4 regions of the Terasakiella sp. SH-1 genome follow, and region 3 is predicted to be linked to each of the others. Evidence: predicted binding sites of a transcription regulator. Region 3 holds the regulator's gene; each other region holds the start of a gene.
The links. The regulator PhoB, encoded in region 3, activates phosphate uptake and scavenging genes when phosphate is short. The targets are predictions, from matches to a motif close to TNTCATAAAACTGTCA.
Positions count from the first base shown of each region.

Region 1: the regulator PhoB is predicted to act here: its motif matches at 3,499-3,514, upstream of E4K71_RS04760 (RNA degradosome polyphosphate kinase).
Region 2: the regulator PhoB is predicted to act here: its motif matches at 1,328-1,343, upstream of E4K71_RS08975 (Na/Pi cotransporter family protein).
Region 4: the regulator PhoB is predicted to act here: its motif matches at 3,692-3,707, upstream of E4K71_RS03740 (inorganic phosphate transporter).

Region 1 is NZ_CP038255.1:1,038,189-1,043,443, reverse strand. It holds gene E4K71_RS04785 (indolepyruvate ferredoxin oxidoreductase family protein) at 1-91, shown strand, start outside; gene E4K71_RS04780 (AEC family transporter) at 96-971, opposite strand; gene pyk (pyruvate kinase) at 974-2,389, opposite strand; gene E4K71_RS04770 (hypothetical protein) at 2,541-2,942, shown strand; gene E4K71_RS04765 (histidine phosphatase family protein) at 2,945-3,457, opposite strand; gene E4K71_RS04760 (RNA degradosome polyphosphate kinase) at 3,619-5,255, shown strand, end outside.
Region 2 is NZ_CP038255.1:1,939,902-1,945,156, reverse strand. It holds gene E4K71_RS08975 (Na/Pi cotransporter family protein) at 1-1,301, opposite strand, end outside; gene E4K71_RS08970 (sulfite exporter TauE/SafE family protein) at 1,455-2,285, shown strand; gene E4K71_RS08965 (exopolyphosphatase) at 2,416-3,345, shown strand; gene E4K71_RS08960 (S41 family peptidase) at 3,476-5,044, shown strand.
Region 3 is NZ_CP038255.1:1,553,819-1,559,073, reverse strand. It holds gene pstA (phosphate ABC transporter permease PstA) at 1-1,018, shown strand, start outside; gene pstB (phosphate ABC transporter ATP-binding protein PstB) at 1,036-1,896, shown strand; gene phoU (phosphate signaling complex protein PhoU) at 1,905-2,615, shown strand; gene phoB (phosphate regulon transcriptional regulator PhoB) at 2,622-3,311, shown strand; gene E4K71_RS07385 (EamA family transporter) at 3,357-4,205, shown strand; gene E4K71_RS07380 (sterol desaturase family protein) at 4,213-5,019, shown strand; gene E4K71_RS07375 (SAM-dependent chlorinase/fluorinase) at 5,016-5,255, shown strand, end outside.
Region 4 is NZ_CP038255.1:821,198-826,452, forward strand. It holds gene E4K71_RS03725 (methyl-accepting chemotaxis protein) at 1-1,398, opposite strand, end outside; gene E4K71_RS03730 (hypothetical protein) at 1,420-1,734, opposite strand; gene E4K71_RS03735 (AMP-binding protein) at 1,973-3,604, shown strand; gene E4K71_RS03740 (inorganic phosphate transporter) at 3,793-5,255, shown strand, end outside.

The sequences.
Region 1 (5,255 bases), 520 kb from region 3:
GGAACAGGCGGTGAAAGAAGTCCGCGCCCGTGAGAAAGAATTGATCAAACAGTTTAAGGAAAAAAGTGCAGCCCCACTAGCTGCACAGTAATTTCCTAGAGCACATACCATAAAAGCGCAGGTAAGGTGGCAAACCCCAAAAAGGTAGATACGATCACCAAACCTGCGACTTCCTGTGGTCGCTGATCATAAAGCTGCGCAAACAAATAGCTAAACACCGCTGCTGGCAGGGCACATTCCAAAATCACCACCCCAGCTGCGGGACCGCTTAACCCCATTATCTCAACCAGACCAACGCCAACACCAAAGCCCATGCCAAGGCGTAAAACAGATAACCAAAGCGCTGTACCCAACCCGCCAATTTTCAAGCTGGCCAGAGAAACACCCAAGGTAAAAAGCATTAATGGGATCGTCAGATCACCAATCAGTTTGGTCGTATTAAACAGCCAGGCCGGGACCTCAAGCTCAGTAAAAAGGAAAACCGATGCTAAAAGAGTGGCTGGAATAATCGGCATTTTCAAAATGCTTTTAGGCGAAAAGCTACCTGAAACAAACGCCACCCCGACCGTTAGCTGGATCACCACATAGACGGTGAAAAAAGTAATCGCCAGTGCCAAGCCTTCTTCACCAAAAGCCAGAAGACATAATGGCAGGCCGATATTCCCCACATTGGGCCAGGTCAGTGCCTGCAAAAAAGCACGTTGGGGCAATTTAAAAATTGCCAAGGCCACCGCCCCGATCACGGCAAAGGCCACATTGGCATAAAGCGCGGCCATCCCCATGTCCCAGAGCTTGGACATATCCAGCTCCACCTTAGCCAGCGCATAAAAGACCAGACAAGGTGTTGCAAAATAAGTCACAATTGTTGTGACCATGGGGGTATCAAACGTGCGACCACTTTTGGACCAGCCATAACCGATCCCCACACATACGAAAACCGGCGCCAAAATGGAAAAGATTTCCCCAAACATAATTAGCTTACAGTCGCAATGCGCAAGATATTGGTCGCCCCCGGCGTCCCAAAGGGCACCCCGGCTGTCACGACCAGACTATCACCACGCTCACCGATTTTTTCGGCCTTGGCCACTTTACGTGCCCCTTTCACCATTTCCGCAAAATCCGCTGCATCCGGGGAGACAGCCGATACAACGCCCCAGACAAGGGCAAGTTTACGCGCTGTTTCCACCTTGGGTGTCAGGCCAAGAATACAGGTTTCCGGGCGTTCACGCGCCACACGATAGGTCGTGGACCCGGTTGTCGTATAGGTCACAATGGCTGCTGCCTTAAGGGTCCCAGATACCTGACGGGCCGCCGCACTAATGGCATCTGCCTCGGTTGCTTCCGGGGCATGGCGATCAGATTCACGAATGCGGCGATAAAGCGTATCACTTTCCACACGTTGAATGATGCGGTCCATGATCTCAACCGTTTCAATCGGATAATCCCCGGCAGCGGTTTCAGCTGACAGCATCACCGCATCTGCGCCATCATAAACAGCCGTTGCCACATCTGATGCTTCTGCGCGGGTCGGGGCTGGGGCACTGACCATGGAATCAAGCATCTGTGTTGCCACAATCACCGGGCGTCCTTTTTGACGCGCCAATGAGATAATCCGTTTTTGCAAAATCGGGACATCTTCCGGCGGCATTTCCACACCCAGATCACCACGTGCAACCATCACCGCATCGGTCAATTCCATGATCTCTTCCAGATCGTCAATAGCCGATGGCTTTTCCAGCTTGGCAATAATGGAGGCTTTTTTACCAATTAACTTGCGGGCTTCACGAATGTCATCTGCCTTTTGTACAAAGGACAGAGCTACCCAATCCACACCAAGCTGCAAGCCAAAACGCAAATCCGCAATATCTTTTTCTGTCAAAGCAGACAGCGGCAAAACCGCATCCGGAACATTCACCCCCTTGCGATCGCTTAAGGTACCATCGACCAAAACCTCGGTTTCAGCATAATCTTCGCCACATTCAATGACTTTAAGGCGCATCTTGCCATCATCAAGCAACAGCGTCATATCCGGTTTCAACACTGCAAAAATTTCAGGATGAGGCAACGGTGCACGCGTTACATCCCCCGGTGTCATATCCAGATCAAGGCGAAAGCGACGCCCCATGCCCAGCAACACACTGCCATCACGAAATGCCCCAAGGCGGAGCTTCGGACCTTGCAAGTCCATCATAATGCCGATCGGGCTGTTTAATTCTTTCTCCACATCGCGAATGGCATCGTAACGTTCTTTATGATCTTCATGGGACCCATGAGAGAAATTCAGGCGAAAGACATCAGCCCCTGCTGTAAACAACTGTTCGATACGCACGCGAGTTGAGCTAGACGGACCCAACGTTGCGATGATTTTTGCATTTCTTGATCTTTTCATAATAAGGGTCAGAACCTATTCATTTACTGAGTTTGGCGGAGATAAAAATAAAGCTACGTCAAGAATAACGAGATGCATTTAGATTTCCACAATATTTTCGTGCTACAATGTCAAACAGATCGAAATTTCATGAAGTTGACATATTAGTGCGATGTTTGAATCTCTTCAAAAAATGCTGCTGAATAAAGCCATGGACAAGCCCAAGGATAAAAAGAAAAAAGGGGCGAAGTCCAAAACAGGTAAAAAAGCAAAAGCGAAAATCAAGCCACAACAAGATGCGGATATCCGCTCCGATTCTCGCATTGCCCTGGACGATGCCATCGACAAGCTTGAAAACAGCGGCGTCAGAATGGACGATATGCTGGCAAAAAATGAAGAACTGCTGGCCGAGGTCAAACGTGAAGCCGCCCGTAAAATGACACCGGAACGTCGGGCCTTGATTGATTCGGCCATGAAAGTGCGCAAAGCCAAGCAAGACATCCTTAACGGACTGGACGACGAAACCCGTGCGCGACTTTACCTGACGGCGATTAAGGCTTTTGGCGGGAAATAAAATTACAAGTCACGTGGTTTGATAAAGCTTTTAAGCTGACCGCTTTGCGCGGTGATATCGCGCCATTGTTCCACATCAAAACGGATATGGGCACAAGCCGCTGTTGGAAATTTCAAACACATCTCGCGCAAGGCTTCTGCGTCTCCCTGATGACAGAGCAAATGTGCAACATCTTCCAATCCCGGATTATGACCAATCATCATCAAGACCTCAGGGTCATGCTTCACCCCTTGGATCATATTCAAAATCACCTGATCTTCTGCATGATATAAATCGCGCCTCATTTCAATCTGGATGGGATGGCAATAAATATCCAGCAACGCCATGAGAGTTTGGCGGGTACGTTGTGCCGTTGAACAGAGAATCGTATCCGGTAGGGGCCTTTCTTGAGACAGAAAAACTGCCATATCCTGCGCGGCCTTACGCCCACGATGATTTAAAGGGCGATCAAAATCAACCAAAGCCGGATCAGACCAGCTGGATTTGGCATGACGTAAAAGCAAAAGCTGCTTCATTTCAGCGATATCTCCTTCGTTACGTTACAATCATAGCGAACCATCATAAAAGTTTCATCTTTTTCAGCTATTTCCCCGCTAAACATTTCCCTCAGTCCCTTCTATAGACTATAAATTCAACATTCGTCCTGACCCTAAAACCTGCATTGGAGATGATTGACATGGCAACACAGCAACAAACACAAAAAAAAGTCGCACCTCCTTCTATTCCGATGGATTCACCGGAACGGTTTATTAACCGTGAACTTTCCTGGCTATCCTTCAACACACGGGTTTTAGATGAAGCCGACAACGAACATCATCCGCTTTTGGAACGCCTGCGTTTCCTGTCTATTTCAGCAGCCAACCTTGATGAATTTTACATGGTCCGCGTGGCCGGTTTGAACGGTCAGGTTCACGCCGGGGTCAAAACACTCAGCTATGATGGCCTCAGCCCCGCCCAACAGCTGGAACAAATTCATGAGGCCGCAGATAAACTGGTAACAGGTCAACAAGAACGCTACCGCGCCCTTCGCGCCCTCTTGCTGAAAGAAGGCATTAAGGTCTTAAAATGCGAAGATATCCCCAAACGCGATATCGGCTGGCTGGAGGAACATTTCATCCATCAGATTTTCCCGTCCCTGACCCCGCTGGCAATTGACCCGGCCCACCCCTTCCCGTTTATTCCAAACCTGGGGCTAGCCATGATGTTTGGGCTGGAATCCACCATTGATCAGCAGCCCCTTAAAGCGCTTGTCCCGCTGCCGCAAATGCTGCCGCGTTTTGTGCGCCTGCCCGATTACGGTAAAACCATCCGTTTCATGCCGATTGAAGAAGTCATCCGCCTGTTCCTTGATCGGCTGTTCCCGAACTACACGGTTTCTTCTTCCGGTCTGTTCAAAATCATTCGTGATAGTGAAATGGAAATCGACGAAGAAGCCGAAGATTTGGTCCGCACCTTTGAAACGGCACTGAAACGCCGTCGTCGCGGATCCGTCATTCGGCTGTCTATTGATGCAGGTATGCCTGCTGAACTGCGTGATCTGGTGATTGAAGAACTGGATGTGGATAGAGCAGACTGTTTCGTGCTGGATGGCCTGCTGGGTCTGGCTGATATCAAGGAATTGATCTGTGATGAACGCGCCGATTTACAATTCCGCCCCTATAATGTTCGTTTCCCTGAACGTATCCGCGATTTCGGTGGGGACTGTTTTGCCGCCATTCGCAAAAAAGATTTCGTCGTGCATCACCCCTATGAAAGCTTCGATGCGGTTGTGCAGTTTGTTCTTCAAGCTGCCCGTGACCCAGAAGTTGTCGCGATTAAACAAACGCTTTATCGCACATCCAACAACTCCCCGATTATTAAGGCCCTGATCGAAGCGGCAGAAGCTGGAAAATCTGTAACGGCTATGGTCGAATTAAAAGCGCGTTTTGATGAAGAAGCCAACATCCGCTGGGCGCGTGATCTGGAACGTGCCGGTGCACAAGTGGTCTATGGCTTTGTCGATAAAAAGACCCATGCCAAGATCAACCTTGTTGTGCGTCGTGAAGGGGAAAAACTGCGCTCTTACGTTCACCTTGGTACCGGGAACTATCACCCTATTACGGCCAAAATTTATACCGACCTGTCCTTCTTCTCCTGTGACCCGGCCCTGTGTCGCGATGCGACCAAGCTGTTTAACTATATGACAGGATATGCTGAACCGGAAAAAATGGAAAAGATGGAATATTCGCCGCTGACCTTGCGCGATACCATCATTGACGGCATTAAGAACGAAATCAAAAATGCCAAGGCGAAAAAGCCTGCCCATGTCTGGGC
Region 2 (5,255 bases), 390 kb from region 3:
TCGCGTTCAATAATATCGCCAATATTTTCCACATGATTGGCAGCTGACATGAGGCGCACAACCTCGCGCATATCATTTTCCCCAAGGGATTGAGCACCGATTTTGCGCACATATTTAATGATCGACATATGGAGCTGATCGACATTTTCATCCAGATCAGCCACTTTATCCAAAGAACCGCGTGTGCCGCTAAGTGTGGCAGGTAAAATACTTCCCATCATTCTTTGGACGTGGCGCCCCAGTTCACCAATTTCCAGACGCACGGCATTTAAGGCAATGGAGGGAGTGGAGATAATATCCTCTTCAAGGTATTTGGGCTTAACAGACGGGCCTGTGTCTTTGTCTTCCAGGGGGACCAGCCGTTCGACCAGTCTGGCAAATGGGGTAACAAACCAGATGAACAGGATGGCATTGGCGACGTTAAAAATTGTATGGGCATTGGCGATGTCTCGCGCTGTGCCGCTGGTGTCCCCACCAATATCACGCACAACACTTGCCAGTTGATCTACAAAACCAATCCAGAGCAACACCCCGGCAATGTTGAACAGGACATGGACGACAGCGGCGCGGATGGCTTCGCGTGGTTTCCCGATGGAGGCAAGCATGGCGGTCACGCAGGTGCCCACATTGGCCCCAAAAATCAGGGCAATCCCACCGGGCAGGGATAGCAATCCCTGTGTTGCCAATGCAATGACGATCCCGGTTGTAGCAGAAGATGATTGAACCAAAGCGGTAAAGGCTGCGCCAACCAACAGGCCAAAGAACGGGTTTTCCATACTGACCATTAGATCAAGGAAAGGTTCAAAGCTGCGCAGGGGCTTCATGGCGTCAGACATCAGGTTCATGCCCAAAAACACCATGCCCAGCCCCATCAGCATATTGCCATATTGCTTGATTTTGTCGATCTTGCTGAAAAAGAACATGAAAAAGCCGACAGCCACCATCACCATTGCAAAATGGGTGATTTTAAAGGCAATAATCTGGGCGGTGATGGTTGTGCCAACGTTCGCCCCCATAATGATCCCGATGGATTGGGAAAGTTTCATCAATCCGGCGCTGATGAACCCGACGACAAGAACCGTTGTGACCGATGAACTTTGAATGATGGCGGTGACAAAAGCGCCTGTAAACATCCCCATAAAGCGGTTGGAAGTTAGCTTGGCAAGGATGGTCTTCATTTTCTCACCAGCGACAGCCTTAAGCCCGCCGGAAAGTTGTTCCAGTCCAAACAGGAAAATTGCAAGCCCGCCTAACAGGCCAGAGGAAATGTTGAAAATGTCGAGTTCGGCGCCGTTTGCCATGATTGATCCCCAGTTAAACGGTGTTTTATCGCAAAAGTGTAATTTAAAAAGATTACCAGTGCAATAATGCCGGATAAAAACCGTGGCTTTTTAAATGGAAATGCGCGAAATTGAATCAAAAATGACCGCCTTGCTCGATTGAAAGGGAAGAACTTGGCAAATTTATTTTCTGACCCCTTATTTTTAATGCAAATTGTCGCCTCCTTGGGGGCGACAGGTGTTGTTGCAGGCATTCTGGCTGGCCTGTTAGGGGTCGGCGGGGGAATTGTGATTGTTCCTGTCTTATATTTCCTGTTTCAGACGTTTGGTGTCAGTGCGGATGTTTCCATGTTTGTTGCTGTTGGAACATCACTGGCCACAATCATTGCAACTTCTGTGTCATCGGTGCGCTCCCATCATAAAAAGGGGGCCGTGGACTGGACCTTGTTGAAAAATTGGACCCCAGGTGTTGTCGTCGGGGTGATCGCCGGGACTGTTTTAGCCTCTTTCCTGAAAGGGGAGGTGCTGACGGTGATGTTTTCCATTCTGGCTTTTATTGTGGCTTTGCGCATGCTGTTTTCAAAAACAGGTGGCCATTTTCGTGATGGTTTACCCGGTCAGCCCCTTGAATTTGTCTTTGCTTTTATCATCGGTTCAATCTCGGTTATGGTGGGAATCGGCGGCGGGTCCATCAGTGTGCCGATCCTGAGTGCTTATAATTTCCCCATGCGCAAGGCGGTTGCCTGTGCATCAGGGATTGGACTGGTGATTGCGATCCCCGGTGCGGTCGGTTTTATTATCTCTGGCTTTGGGGCCGCAGGGTTGCCTGTTGGCTCTATCGGGTATGTGAATTTATTGGGGTTTGTCCTGATCGTACCCATGACCGTTTTGTGTGCCCCGTTGGGGGCACGTATTGCCCATAGTGTGAACCCGACCTATTTGAAAAAAGCTTTTGCGGTTTTCCTTTTAATCACCAGTATCAAAATGTTCGCTGGAACTTTTTAAAATATATAAAATTTTAAATATTTAGTTGGAAAGCTTTGAAATAGTTTTATTTTTAGGATAACGTTAAACAAATTATGTAATACCCATTGAGGAAATTAAAGCCTCGGTGCATGAAAGAAGGAGTTGTGATATGGGGGAAAAGTTTCGACTGGTAACGCGAAGCGACTTTGATGGTCTGGTTTGTGCGGTTTTGTTGAAAAAAATGGACCTCATTGACGAGATTACCTTTGTGCATCCAAAGGATATGCAGGATGGCAAGGTTGCGATTACGGATCGTGATATCACGACCAACCTGCCTTATGTGGATGGGGTCCATCTGGCCTTTGACCATCACCTGAGTGAAACGGTTCGTGTGGGCGGTGATCCTGAAAATCATGTTATTGATCCGGACGCTCCGTCTGCGGCACGTGTGGTTTGGCGTTATTATGGCGGTCATGGTGAATTCCCGGAAAGCTGGGATGAGATGATGGAAGCCGTGGACAAAGGCGATGCCGCCCAGTTCTCCCGTGAAGAAATTCTCAAGGCTGAAAACTGGGTACTGTTGAACTTTCTGATGGATGCGCGTACAGGGCTGGGGCGTTTTCGTGATTTTCGCATTTCCAATTATCAATTGATGATGGATTTGATTGAAAGCTGTGCCAGCATGTCCATTCAGGAAATCCTTGAATTGCCAGACGTCAAAGAACGTGTGGATATGTATAATGAACATCAGCCCAAATTTATTGAACAGCTGCAACGTTGCAGTCAGGTTCATGGCAATGTGGTGGTGTTGGATCTGCGCAATGAAGATATTATCTATACGGGCAACCGTTTCATGATTTATGCGCTCTATCCTGATACCAATATCTCGATCCATGTTTTGTGGGGGTTGAAAAAACAAAATACGGTCTTTGCTTGTGGCAAATCCATTCTCAACAAGGGGTCTCAGACCAATGTTGGAGAATTGATGTTGAACTATAATGGCGGCGGTCATGAAAATGCAGGGACCTGTCAGGTTGCCAATGACAAGGCGGTTGAAACCCTGGAAGCAATCATCAAGCAGATGAACGCGGACGGATAAAACTGTCGTTTTCAATCTTAAAACAGGCTCCTGTGGTGTTCATGGGGGCCTGTTTTTGCCCTAAGACTGTTGAGTATGTGTACCGTTCGACATATATATGAGAGGTCGAACGAACTGAAAGTTTACACCTATGAAAATCTGGTCACGCCTGCCTTCCATTATGATGGTTGTTCTCGCTTTGGGAACTGCAACCGTTTTCTTGCCGACATTAAGCGGATGCGCGATTGATGATGGTCCTGTGGGGCGCTGGGTCTCTTCGCTGACAGGGACGCATGGTCTGCCAAAAGAAGCGATGGAGGACTTGGCCCGCTTTCAGAACGTCTACCACGAAAAATCTGTAGATGACGGGACGCGTCAGGACCAGTTTAATCAGTTTGTTGATGCTTTCAAGGTGGTGCGTCGCAGCTATGTCAAACAGGTTTCTGATCAGGACCTGATCACTTATGCGATTGAGGGGCTGAATGGCAAGGACACGGCTTGGGCAGAAGCCGCTGATGGTACGCCCAAAGGGGTGGCTCAGCCAGCCAAGGTCGTGGAAGTTGCCCTTGATGCGATGATGGAAAAACTGGACCCTCATTCCGGTTATATGACCCCTGCTGAATTTCAGGAGCTGATGGTCGATACCAGTGGTGAGTTTGGTGGTCTGGGGATTGAGGTTCAGCAAGGGGATGGTTTTTTAAAAGTCGTCTCCCCCATTGAAGATACGCCCGCAGATCGTGCCGGTTTGAAGCCGGGGGACCATATTACCCATATTGAAGGGGTATCTATTAAGGAATGGACACTGACGAAAACAGTGCGCACCTTGCGGGGCAAACCGGGCACACCTGTGACGGTGACGGTGGATCGTGAAAAGCGTGCACCTTTTGATGTGACGATTGTGCGCGATATTATTCAGGTTCGTGCGGTTAAACATGCGCTTTATGAGGATTACCTCCATTTGCGTGTTGTGTCTTTTTCTGAACGAATGGAAAGTGATGTACGCAAAGCCTTTGACAAGGCATATGAAGATACAGATGGCAATTTAAAAGGTGTTGTTCTTGATCTGCGTAATAATCCCGGTGGTTTATTACAGCAATCTGTCGCGTTGAGTGACTTGTTCCTTGATGATGGGGATGTGGTTTCCATTCGCGGGCGTGCTGCTGATGATGTGCGCCGTTATGGGGCGGGCAGTGGTGATATTGCCGAAGGGCTTCCTGTCGTTGTCTTGATTAATGGTGGGTCGGCTTCTGCTTCTGAAATTGTTTCAGGCGCTTTACAGGATCACAACCGGGCGATCTTGATGGGGCGTCGAACCTTTGGTAAAGGGTCTGTACAGACCATTATGCCTTTGTTGAAAGAAGGGGCCGTGCGTCTGACAACAGCCCTTTATTATTTGCCGTCAGGGCGTACCATTCAAAAAGTCGGTGTGGCCCCGGATATTCGTCTTGATGTGCCCAAGGTTGAGGAAAAAACAGCCGAAGGAGCACAGAAAGAATTCAAGGCCCCGCGCGAAGCGGATTTGCCCAATGTGATCCATGCCAAATCCTTTAATAAAGGGAAGGTGCAGAATAAAGATGGGGTTTTGGGGAATACATCTATTGAAGCCTGCCCTGAGGTCAGTGACAAAAAGGATAAAGAACTGGGATGTGCTTTGGAGTTTTTGAAGGCGGGGACAGCAAAGAAATTTTTAGCAGGGCTTCAGCCGATTGAAAAAGGCTAAGGATCTTTTCTTTTACAAAAAATATGTATTTTCACCTATATGGGTGAAGGCAGTGCCAAACTTTTCAGGCAGTATCTAAACAGTTCTCCATATTGGGGTTCTGAGTACGACGTAGTTTCTCGGCGGACTTGGGGTGATAAGATTTCTTGTCACCCTTTTTTTTGTCTGTATATCAAGGGGATGTCGTTTATTTTTACAAAAAATATGTATT
Region 3 (5,255 bases):
CGTAAAGCAATCCTTACGCACCAAGTTTGCAGATGTGAAGGGACGTCGTGACAAGCGCAAATTATATGGTCTGATTAGCTCAAGCGCAGGTTATGCATTGCGTGATCTGGTGGTTGCGGACCCAAGCTTAATTGGGACCAAGCAAACCGTTTGGGTGATGGCATCTGATGAAGTCGACATGCTGGTGAAAAATGTCTTTGACCGAAACGAAGATGAAAGCACGCGCCCCATTACAGATAAAGAAATTGCCTGGGTTGAAGTTCTTGAAAAAGAAGGCCGTGTTGAAAAACGTTTTAACACCAACTTTTTCTCTGCAGGTGATTCTCGTGAGCCGGAACAAGCCGGTATCAAAGGGGCCTTGGTTGGGTCTGCTTTGACCATGTTGGTGACATTGGGCTTGTCTTTCCCTCTTGGGGTGATGGCAGCGATCTATCTGGAAGAATTTGCACCGAAAAACAAATTCACAGATTTGGTTGAGGTGAATATTAACAACCTGGCTGCGGTTCCTTCCATTGTGTTTGGTCTGCTGGGGTTGGCAATTTTCCTTAATGTATTTGGGATGCCCCGTTCAGCCCCGGTTGCTGGGGGGATGGTGTTGGCGCTTATGACATTACCGACGATCATTATTGCCGCACGTGCGGCACTTAAATCTATCCCGCCTTCTATTATGGAAGCGGCCATTGGTGTGGGGGCTTCGAAAATGCAGGCTGTCTTCCATCATCAGTTGCCTTTGGCATTGCCGGGAATTTTGACTGGGACTATCATTGGTATGGCGCAAGCCCTTGGTGAGACTGCACCGTTGCTGATGATTGGTATGGTTGCCTTTATTGCAGACGTACCGGGTACACCATTTGATCCAGCCACAGTACTGCCTGTACAGGTATATTTGTGGGCGGATAGCCCGGAACGTGCCTTTGTTGAAAAAACATCCGCTGCCATCATGGTATTGTTGGCATTCCTGATCACCATGAATGCGCTAGCCGTTCTCTTGCGTAAGAAGCTGGAACGACGTTGGTAATAATGGAAATGAAAGCTATGAAACCAATGACAAAAGAAAATGCAGTTGATATTGAAAACCAAGTCAATGTCAGCAATGGGACAACATCTAACGGTGTTAACTCAGTTACTTTTTCACAAGATGAAGTGAAAATTTCAGCTCGTGATGTGCGTGTGAAATACGGTGAAAAAGAAGCCCTGTTTGGGATCAATCTTGATATGCCCAAAGGCAAGGTGACGTCTTTTATTGGCCCGTCTGGTTGTGGCAAATCGACTTTCCTGCGCTGTATTAACCGTATGAACGATACAATCGACACCTGTTCTGTCACAGGTGAGATTATGATCGACGATATGAACATTCTGTCCAAAGAAGTCGATACGGTTTTGCTGCGTGCAAAGGTGGGCATGGTTTTCCAAAAGCCGAACCCGTTCCCGAAATCTATTTATGACAATGTGGCCTATGGCCCGCGTTTGCATGGAATTGGCAACAGCAAAGCTGAGATGGATGAAATCGTTGAAACAAGTCTTGAAAAGGTTGGTTTGCTCAAAGAGGTCAAAGACCGCCTTTTAGAACCGGGAACAGGGCTGTCCGGTGGCCAGCAACAGCGTCTGTGTATTGCCCGTGCCATTGCTGTTGATCCTGAAATTCTGTTGATGGATGAACCGTGCTCTGCACTTGACCCTATCGCAACAGCAAAAATCGAAGAATTGATTGATGAGCTGCGTGGCTCTTACACAATCGTCATCGTAACGCACTCCATGCAACAAGCTGCACGTGTTTCCCAACAAACAGCCTTCTTCCACCTTGGTAATCTGGTTGAATATGGCGAAACAGAACAAATTTTCACTTCACCAGTCGATGAGCGTACCAAAGGCTACATCACAGGCCGTTTCGGGTAATTTGATCCATGAATACTACAGACCATACAGTTAAGTCTTATGATACTGAGCTAACTCAGCTTGATAACGCCATTGCCCGTATGGGTGGCCTTGCTGAATCTCAGCTGGGCCGTGCCTGTGAGGCACTTGTTAAACGCGATACAGCAGTTGCAGCTGATGTTATCCACGATGATTTGAAGGTTGATGAGCTGGAAATGGAAATTAATACGGAAGTAACCCGTATTCTCGCCTTGCGCCAGCCTGTTGCCGATGATCTGCGTGCCGTGATTGCAGCGTTGAAAACATCTTCTGATCTTGAACGGATTGGGGATCTTTCAAAAAATATCGCAAAACGCACGATCACCTTATCCAGTGCTGCACCAATCGGTGCTGTTCATACCATTGCGCGGATGTCTTCGTTGGTGCAATCCATGGTACATAATGTGTTGGATGCGTATCTGGAACGGGATGAGCGTAAAGCTCTTGATATTCGTCAGCAAGACGAGGTTGTTGACCAGCTCCATACCAGCCTGTTTCGGGAGCTTCTGACCTATATGATGGAAGACCCGCGCAATATCACGCCTTGTACGCATTTGTTGTTCATTGCAAAAAATGTGGAACGCGCAGGCGATCATGCAACCAACATCGCTGAAAATGTCCACTTCCTTGTTACCGGGAAACATCTGGAAGATGAACGCCCAAAAGATGATGAAGCAAGTTTTACAGGTTTGGAAGAGTAAACGAAAATGGACCCATTGGTTTTGATCGTTGAAGACGAACCACCTCTGGCTGAATTGGTTCGTTATAATATTGAGAAAGAGGGCTTTCGTGCTCTTTGTGTTGGTGATGGTGAAGAGGCCATGTTGCTGGTTGAAGAAGAGGAACCTGATCTTCTTATTCTTGACTGGATGTTGCCGGGCTTAAGCGGGATTGAGGTTTGTCGTCGTCTTCGTGAACGTAAAAGCACAAAATCCTTACCGATTATTATGCTGACAGCTCGTGGTGAAGAAAATGACCGCATTCGTGGACTGGATAGTGGTGCGGACGATTATATCGTCAAGCCATTTTCTCCCAATGAACTGGTCGCACGTGCAAAGGCTGTGTTGCGTCGTTCTAGCCCGACTTTGGCTGAAGATAAGCTCTCTTATGAAGATATTTCTATGGATTTATCTGAACATAAGGTTTTGCGTGAAAGCACACCCATTCACCTTGGTCCAACGGAATATCGTTTATTACGTGTTCTGATGGAACGTCCTGGTCGTGTGTTCTCACGTGAACAACTGTTGGATAAAGTTTGGGGGCGCGATATTCATGTGGAGGTCCGCACTGTGGATGTGCACATCCGCCGTCTTCGCAAAGCCTTAAGTGTTGATGACAAACCGGATTTCATCCGCACCGTACGGGCAGCGGGTTATTCGTTAGACTCAACCGTCTGACATATGCCATAGTCTGCGAAAGACAGCAGGCAAGGCAGTAAACTTATGAACCTCCGTGATACAGTCCAAGCATTATGCGTGGTTATTATCTGGGGGTTTAATTTTGCCGCTATTAAAGTTTCTGTGGCTTCGGTTCCGCCATTGACCCTGACGGTGGTTCGCTTTTTGATTACAGCGGCGATCCTTCTTCCTTTTTTCCGGCTGTCCTATGCGCAGCTCAAACAGATTATCCCCATTGCCCTTGTGTTAGGGGTGGGGCATTTCGGTTTGTTTTTTGTTGGCTTTCAGGGGGCCGATGCGGCAACGGTTGCTTTGTTGCTACAGCTTGGGGTGCCGTTTAGTTCAATTCTAGCCGCCATTTTCTTTGCAGATAAACTGGGGCTGAAACGTGGGGCGGGGATGTCTATGGCCTTTATCGGGGCGGCATTTCTGGCGGGTGAACCACAGGGGGGCACACTTGTTTCCATTGTTTCCGTGATCTTATGTGCCTTTTGCTGGGCATGGGCAAACATTATGATCAAGAAACTGGAAGATGTCCCCCCTTTGGCTATTATGGGATGGATGAGCCTATTTGCAGTTCCTGTGTTAGCTGTCATGTCCTATTTCTGGGAAAGTGACCAATTACGTGCTGTGCAAGAAGCTGAAGCCCATGTCTGGCTGCTGCTCTGCTATACGATTTTAGGCTCTTCCGTTATTGCTTATCATTTATGGTACAAATTGATTGGTCGTCTTGATGTAAACCAAGTGGTTCCTTTCACCTTATTAGCCCCAATGATCGGAGTGGGGGCTGGGGTCTTTTTATTGGGGGAAGCCTTCACTATTTATAAGATGATTGGTGGCCTCCTAACGATGACAGGGGTTGCCATCATTCAGTTTAGGCAAATGAGGAAATAAGCCAGTCATGAGTGAATTCATTACAAGTAATGAAGGTTTTATTCGACTTGGCGTGTTTTTCTCTGTTTTCTGTCTGGTTGCTTTTTGTGAAGGACTCTTCCCCAAGCGTGCGCGTTTATTCCCCAGAGGACAGAGGTGGGGGGCAAATATTGGAGTTTTGCTCATTGGTGGGCTATGTGTGCGGGTCTTTATGCCCTGGGTGCCTGTGAGTGTGGCTTATTATGTGAGTGTTGAAAACGCAGCCTTGATGAATATTTCTGCCTCAACAGAATTGGTCAATACGCTGTTAGGGGTCGTGATCCTTGATCTGGCGATCTATATGCAGCATCGGGCCATGCATAAAATCCCTATACTATGGCGTTTACATCGCATGCATCATTGTGATTTGGAATGTGATGTTACAACGGGGATACGTTTCCACCCCTTAGAGATTATCATTTCAATTTTTTATAAAATTGTCGTTATCTTTATCTTTGGCATTGATGTACTGGCAGTGATTATTTTTGAAATTCTGCTGAATGCCATGGCCATGTTTAATCATGCAAATTTGAAGTTACCTTTTGGGGTGGACCGAATGGTGCGCCTTTTTATCGTTACACCAGACATGCACCGTGTCCATCATTCTGTATTAAGTCAGGAAACCAATAGTAATTACGGCTTTTTTTTGAGCTGTTGGGATCGCGCTTTTCAAAGCTATACCAGCCAGCCGATGATGGGGCATGATAAAATGACCATTGGTTTGGCCGATTTTAAAGGTAAGTCCTGTTTGAAATTATGGTCGATGTTGAAAATACCGTTTAAGGGAAAGGCATGATTGTCACATTTACAGATTTTGGCGTGACAGGCCCTTATTTGGGCCAGATGAAAGCACGGATTCTGGAATATAATCCAGCCAGCTCTATCATTGACCTGATGGTGGATGTGCCTGCCTTTAATATTGAGGCGGCTTCCTTGTTGTTAGATGGACTGATCTGTGAAATGCCCCAAGGCTGCGTGTATCTTTGTGTGGTTGATCCCGGTGTGGGGGGAAGCCGAAAACCGATATGCCTC
Region 4 (5,255 bases), 730 kb from region 3:
TTCTGAATTCATTTGTTGATTGGCTGCCATGACTGAACTGGATTTGCTGACTGTTGCATCCGCAATTTCACTGAACTGCTGTACGTCGTTGTTTGCCTTTGCCGCCTGTTCTGCGGCACTACGGGTATTTTGGGCAATTTTTAGGGTGACTTCATTTTGCTCATTAACATCTGAAACAATCGAAGATGATATTTTTTTCACTTCCTCAATCGTTGTTGTAATTTGAGAAATTGCATTGGTTGCATTGGAAGTTTGCTTCTGTATGGATTCAATTTGTGTTGATATTTGAGAGGTGGCATTGGCCGTTTGGTTTGCCAAGTTTTTCACTTCAGAGGCAACGACTGCAAAGCCTTTCCCCGCATCGCCGGCACGTGCTGCCTCAATTGTCGCATTTAAAGCCAGCAAGTTTGTTTGATTTGCAATATCGGTGATTAAGTTGATCACAGAAGTAATCTCTTCGGCAGCAGCGGACAGGCCCAATACAGATTGATTACTGTTTCTGGCTTTTTCATCAGCAACTTCAATGATTTTAGATGAATGAGTAATCTGGTCATTGATTTGTTGAATAGATGAAGACAGGTTGCTTGTCGCTTTGGCAACTTCATCCACATCAGAGTGAACATACTTAATTGAGGAATGGATTGTTTCGGACCTTTCTTCAATCTGTTGGGATATGGCATTCATAGATTGTGTGTGTTCATTCATGTGTTCTGTCGCTTCATTCATAGAACTAATCGTTTTTTGAATGTCTTGTTCAAAACCAAAAATGAGTTTTTCACTTCGGGCAAACTTTTTCTCTTGCTCTGAGGCAGAACTTTGAACTTGTTCTGAAAGTTTTTCTGCTTTTTCTGTTGCTTCTTCAGCTGCTTTGAGGAGTGTATCGGCTTCAAGCAAGTTGGCTTGAAGGCTTCGGGTTACAAAAAATAATACGCCAGCTTCAATCAACAGGATCACAGCATGGAAAACAACCCTGAAAAAGTCTCCTCCTTGGGGGAAAACGGCTAAAGGATAAAGAAAGTTCAATGATAAATGGTGTACAGCCACAGCCGCTGTGAACAGCAAAATTGCCCGCCAGTCACACCATGCGGATAAGATCGCCAGTAGGGCGAAGAAATACATGTGAACATCAATTTGCCACGGGTGTTCACGGAAAACATAGACCAATAGCATGACACAAACGGCAAGGACTAAGGAGGACATGCTTAGACTGCTCAACCCAATCGGATTTTTGCGCCAGGTGAGTGTGTAAAGTGTGGCGCCCAGTGCAGCAAGAAGTGTTGGGAACACCCAGTCGTTTCCTGTAAAGAGGCATGCGACCCAAATCAAAGGAACATGAAACCATATAAATGCGACGAGACATTTTGCGATAAATGCCTGTAAATTATGTAAGCGTTCCATTTACGAATTCCTTTTGCTTGATTACTTCTGCTGAATCGGGAAACAAAACCCAGTAACAACAGGATTAAAAACGAGCCATGCGCCGGCTTCATACAGCTTCTGCTTTTGATGAGGTATGTCTGTCGTTACAATTCCAATATTGGCAGCGGCCCCAAATCTGACAATCTGTGTTGCAGAACGTTCCACAACTTTTAAAAAGCCCTGTTTCCCTTCCCACGGTGATGTGAGAATTGCATATTGTGCGCCTTTCCCCTCAGGTATCGAAGTGGCTGTCATCCAGATAATAGATAATGATCCCAGCATAAAAAAAAGGATCGCAGGGAAGACGTCTTTCATGAAAATTAAGTCCATACCTAAGAGAGAACTTTAAGTAGAACGGGTAACATACAACAGTTTTGTATAAAATATTTATATTTTTTTAGATTAAAAAAACAAAAATGTAGATCATAAGACTTTTCCGGGGTGGAAATACTTTCAGGTTCTGACCTTAGCTTTACAATTTTTCACAAGATCATTTTCCCATCACGCGCTACACTCTGTTCAAACAGAACATAAAGACAGGGAGTATCTTCATATGAGTGATGTCTATCAGGCGATGCGCGACGGGTTTGATCTGGAAATTCCGGCCAATTACAATTTTGCTTTTGATCTGGTGGAAAAACGCGCCAAGGAAACGCCTGAAAAGGTAGCTTATATTGCGGTCAGCCGGGATTGTGAAACGGTGGTGGAACATACTTACGCTCACCTCAATGCCCAGGCCAACCGTTTTGCCAATGGGTTGAAAAAGCTTGGCTGTAAGAAAGGGGATTTTGCCTGTGTCGTCATTGCGCGTCTTCCGGCCTGGTATGAAGTGCTTGTGGGATCTATGAAAGTTGGGGTGGTTTCCATGCCGGGAACGAACCTGCTGACAGCCCATGATCTGGAATATCGCATCAATCGCGCTGGGGCCAAGCTGGCGATTGTGACGGCGGAACATGCCTCCAAGATTGAAGAGATCAAAGAAAAATGCCCGACGTTGGAGCATCTGATCATCATTGGGGAAGATCGTGACGGCTGGGTGAATTTTGAAACCCTGTGTGAAGAAAACTCCGATCAGTTGGAGCGTGCAGAGTGTGAGCCCACTGGTGCAGATGATCTCATGTTGATCTATTTCACATCTGGCACCACATCCTTGCCCAAAATGGTCCCACGTAATTATTCCTATGGCCTCGCCCATAAAATTACCGGGCAATATTGGATGGATTTGGCCGATGGGGATATCCACTGGACCTTGACTGATACGGGCTGGGCGAAAGCGGCCTGGGGCATGTTGTTCCCGCCTATGCTGCAAGGTGCGACCATCTTGCTTTATGATGGCGACCCGAAATTTGATGCGGATGTGCATTTAAAGCTGATTGAACGCTTCGGCGTGAATTGTTTCTGTGCCCCACCGACTGTCTATCGTGTGTTCGCGCAAATGGACCTGTCGCCTTATAATCTGGGGAGCCTCAACCATTGTATTGGCGCCGGCGAGCCGCTGAACCCGGAAGTTATGCGTACCTGGAAGGATGCCACAGGCTGTGATGTCTATGACGGTTATGGTCAGACGGAAACGGTTAATATTGTAGCGAACTACAAGGGGATGGAAGTGCGCCCCGGTTCCATGGGTAAGCCTGTACCGGGCCTGACGGTAGATGTGATTGATGAAGACGGTACAATCGTTGAAGATGACACGGTTGGTCATATTGCGGTGAAACTGACAGAGCCGCATCCCCTTGGTCTGTTTGATGGTTATTTCAAAGATGAACAAGCCAATGCCAAATGTTTTAAAAACGGCTGGTATTATACAGGTGATACGGCCACGCGTGATGGTGATGGCTATATCTGGTTTGTTGGGCGCTCTGACGACATTATTGGGTCTGCTGGTTATCGCATCAGCCCGTTTGAGGTGGAAAGTGCCTTGATCGAACATCCGGCCGTGGTCGAATCCGCTGTGGTGGGGAAACCGGACCCGGTGCGTGGCGAGATTGTGAAAGCTTATGTCACGCTAAGTGCGGGCTATGAAGCTTCTGACGAGCTGGAAAGGGAAATTCAGGATTTTGTGAAGAATCTGACAGCCCCTTATAAGTATCCGCGTGAAATTGAATTTCGCGAGGCATTGCCCAAAACGATTTCAGGAAAAATTCGTCGTGTTGAATTACGTGATGAGGCGAAAGTAGAGTCTTAAGCTTTGATTACAAAGAGTTTTTTATGAAGGAAGGGTGCTTGAGAAAAGGGCCCTTTTTTTCTGCCTAAAATTCGCCAAGAGTCTCCTTGTAATGAAACTTTAAAAAAAATATAACACGTTTGTCATATTGCTATAGGCAATCAGACCTCGCCCTCTTTGTAATGGGAAGTACATCAAGAGTATTTGGCATGGATCTCAATAATCTTCAGAAAATCGAAAACGCTCAGTATCTCAACAGACGTGAGCTTGTTCGTATCGGCACAGCAGCATTGTTTCTGGTGGGCATTATTATTTTCGTCGGCGCAAAAATGCCGGGAAGTTTCTTGCTGATTTCAGCAGCTGTTATCGGTGGATATATGGCGCTGAATATCGGTGCAAACGATGTGGCCAATAACGTTGGCCCGGCGGTGGGGTCCAAGACCATCACCTTGACAGGTGCGATTATCATCGCTGCGATTTTTGAATCGGCTGGTGCCATCATTGCCGGGGGTGATGTGGTCGGCACCATTCGAAAAGGCATTATTGATCCATCAGCCATTACGGACCCGCAGGTTTTCGTCTGGTTGATGATGGCGGCCCTTTTGGCCGGTGCAGTTTGGCTAAACCTGGCAACCGCCTTGGGCATGCCGGTTTCCACCACACACTCCATCGTTGGAGGCGTGCTAGGGGCTGGTATTGCAGCGGCTGGCTGGGATATTGCCAACTGGACCAAGGTTGGTCAGATTGCGGCCAGCTGGGTGATCTCTCCTGTCTTTGGCGGGATGATTGCGGCGACCTTCCTTTATATTATCAAGCGAACCATTACCTATCAGTCCAATATGATTGAGGCGGCCAAGAAAATGGTGCCGCTGTTGATCGGGGCGATGGCTTGGGCTTTCACGACCTATCTGATTATGAAGGGCTTGAAGAAGCTCTTTAAACTGGATTTCCTGACAGCTGTCGGTGGGGGCTTTGTCGTGGCTGTTATTATTGTCATGATTGTCCGCCCAATGATTGCCAAGGCAGCAGAAGGGTTGGAACCGACAAAGGCATCTGTAAACAAATTGTTTGTCATTCCGCTGATTTGTGCCGCAGCTCTGTTAAGCTTTGCTCATGGGGCAAATGATGTGGCAAACGCGGTTGGCCCGTTGGCGGCGATCTATGACGTGATCTCTCATGGGGCGATGGCAGCGAAAGCAGCTATTCCATTGTGGGTGATGATCATTGGTGCTTTGGGGATTTCTGTTGGCTTGGCTTTGTTCGGCCCGAAACTGATCCGCACTGTTGGTTCTGAAATTACCGAGTTGGATCAGGCACGTGCTTTCTGTATTGCGATGGCTGCGGCCATTACGGTGATTATTGCCTCTCAATTGGGCTTGCCTGTAAGTTCGACCCACATTGCCATTGGGGCGATCTTTGGGATTGGCTTCCTGCGAGAAGCGATCAAATCCAACTATGGTAAAAAGGTTGCAGAAATTCGTTCTCATCATGAAGGTCAGGATGAAGAGGAAGTCAATGCGTTCCTTGATAAGTTTGAAATGGCAAGCTTTGAAGAAAAAGGCCATATGCTCCGAGACCTGAAAAAGCATAAACAAGCGCCGACAGTGACCAAGAAAGAACGCAAAAGACTGAGCAAAGAATACAAGAAAGAGCTGGTTAAACGCTCTGCTGT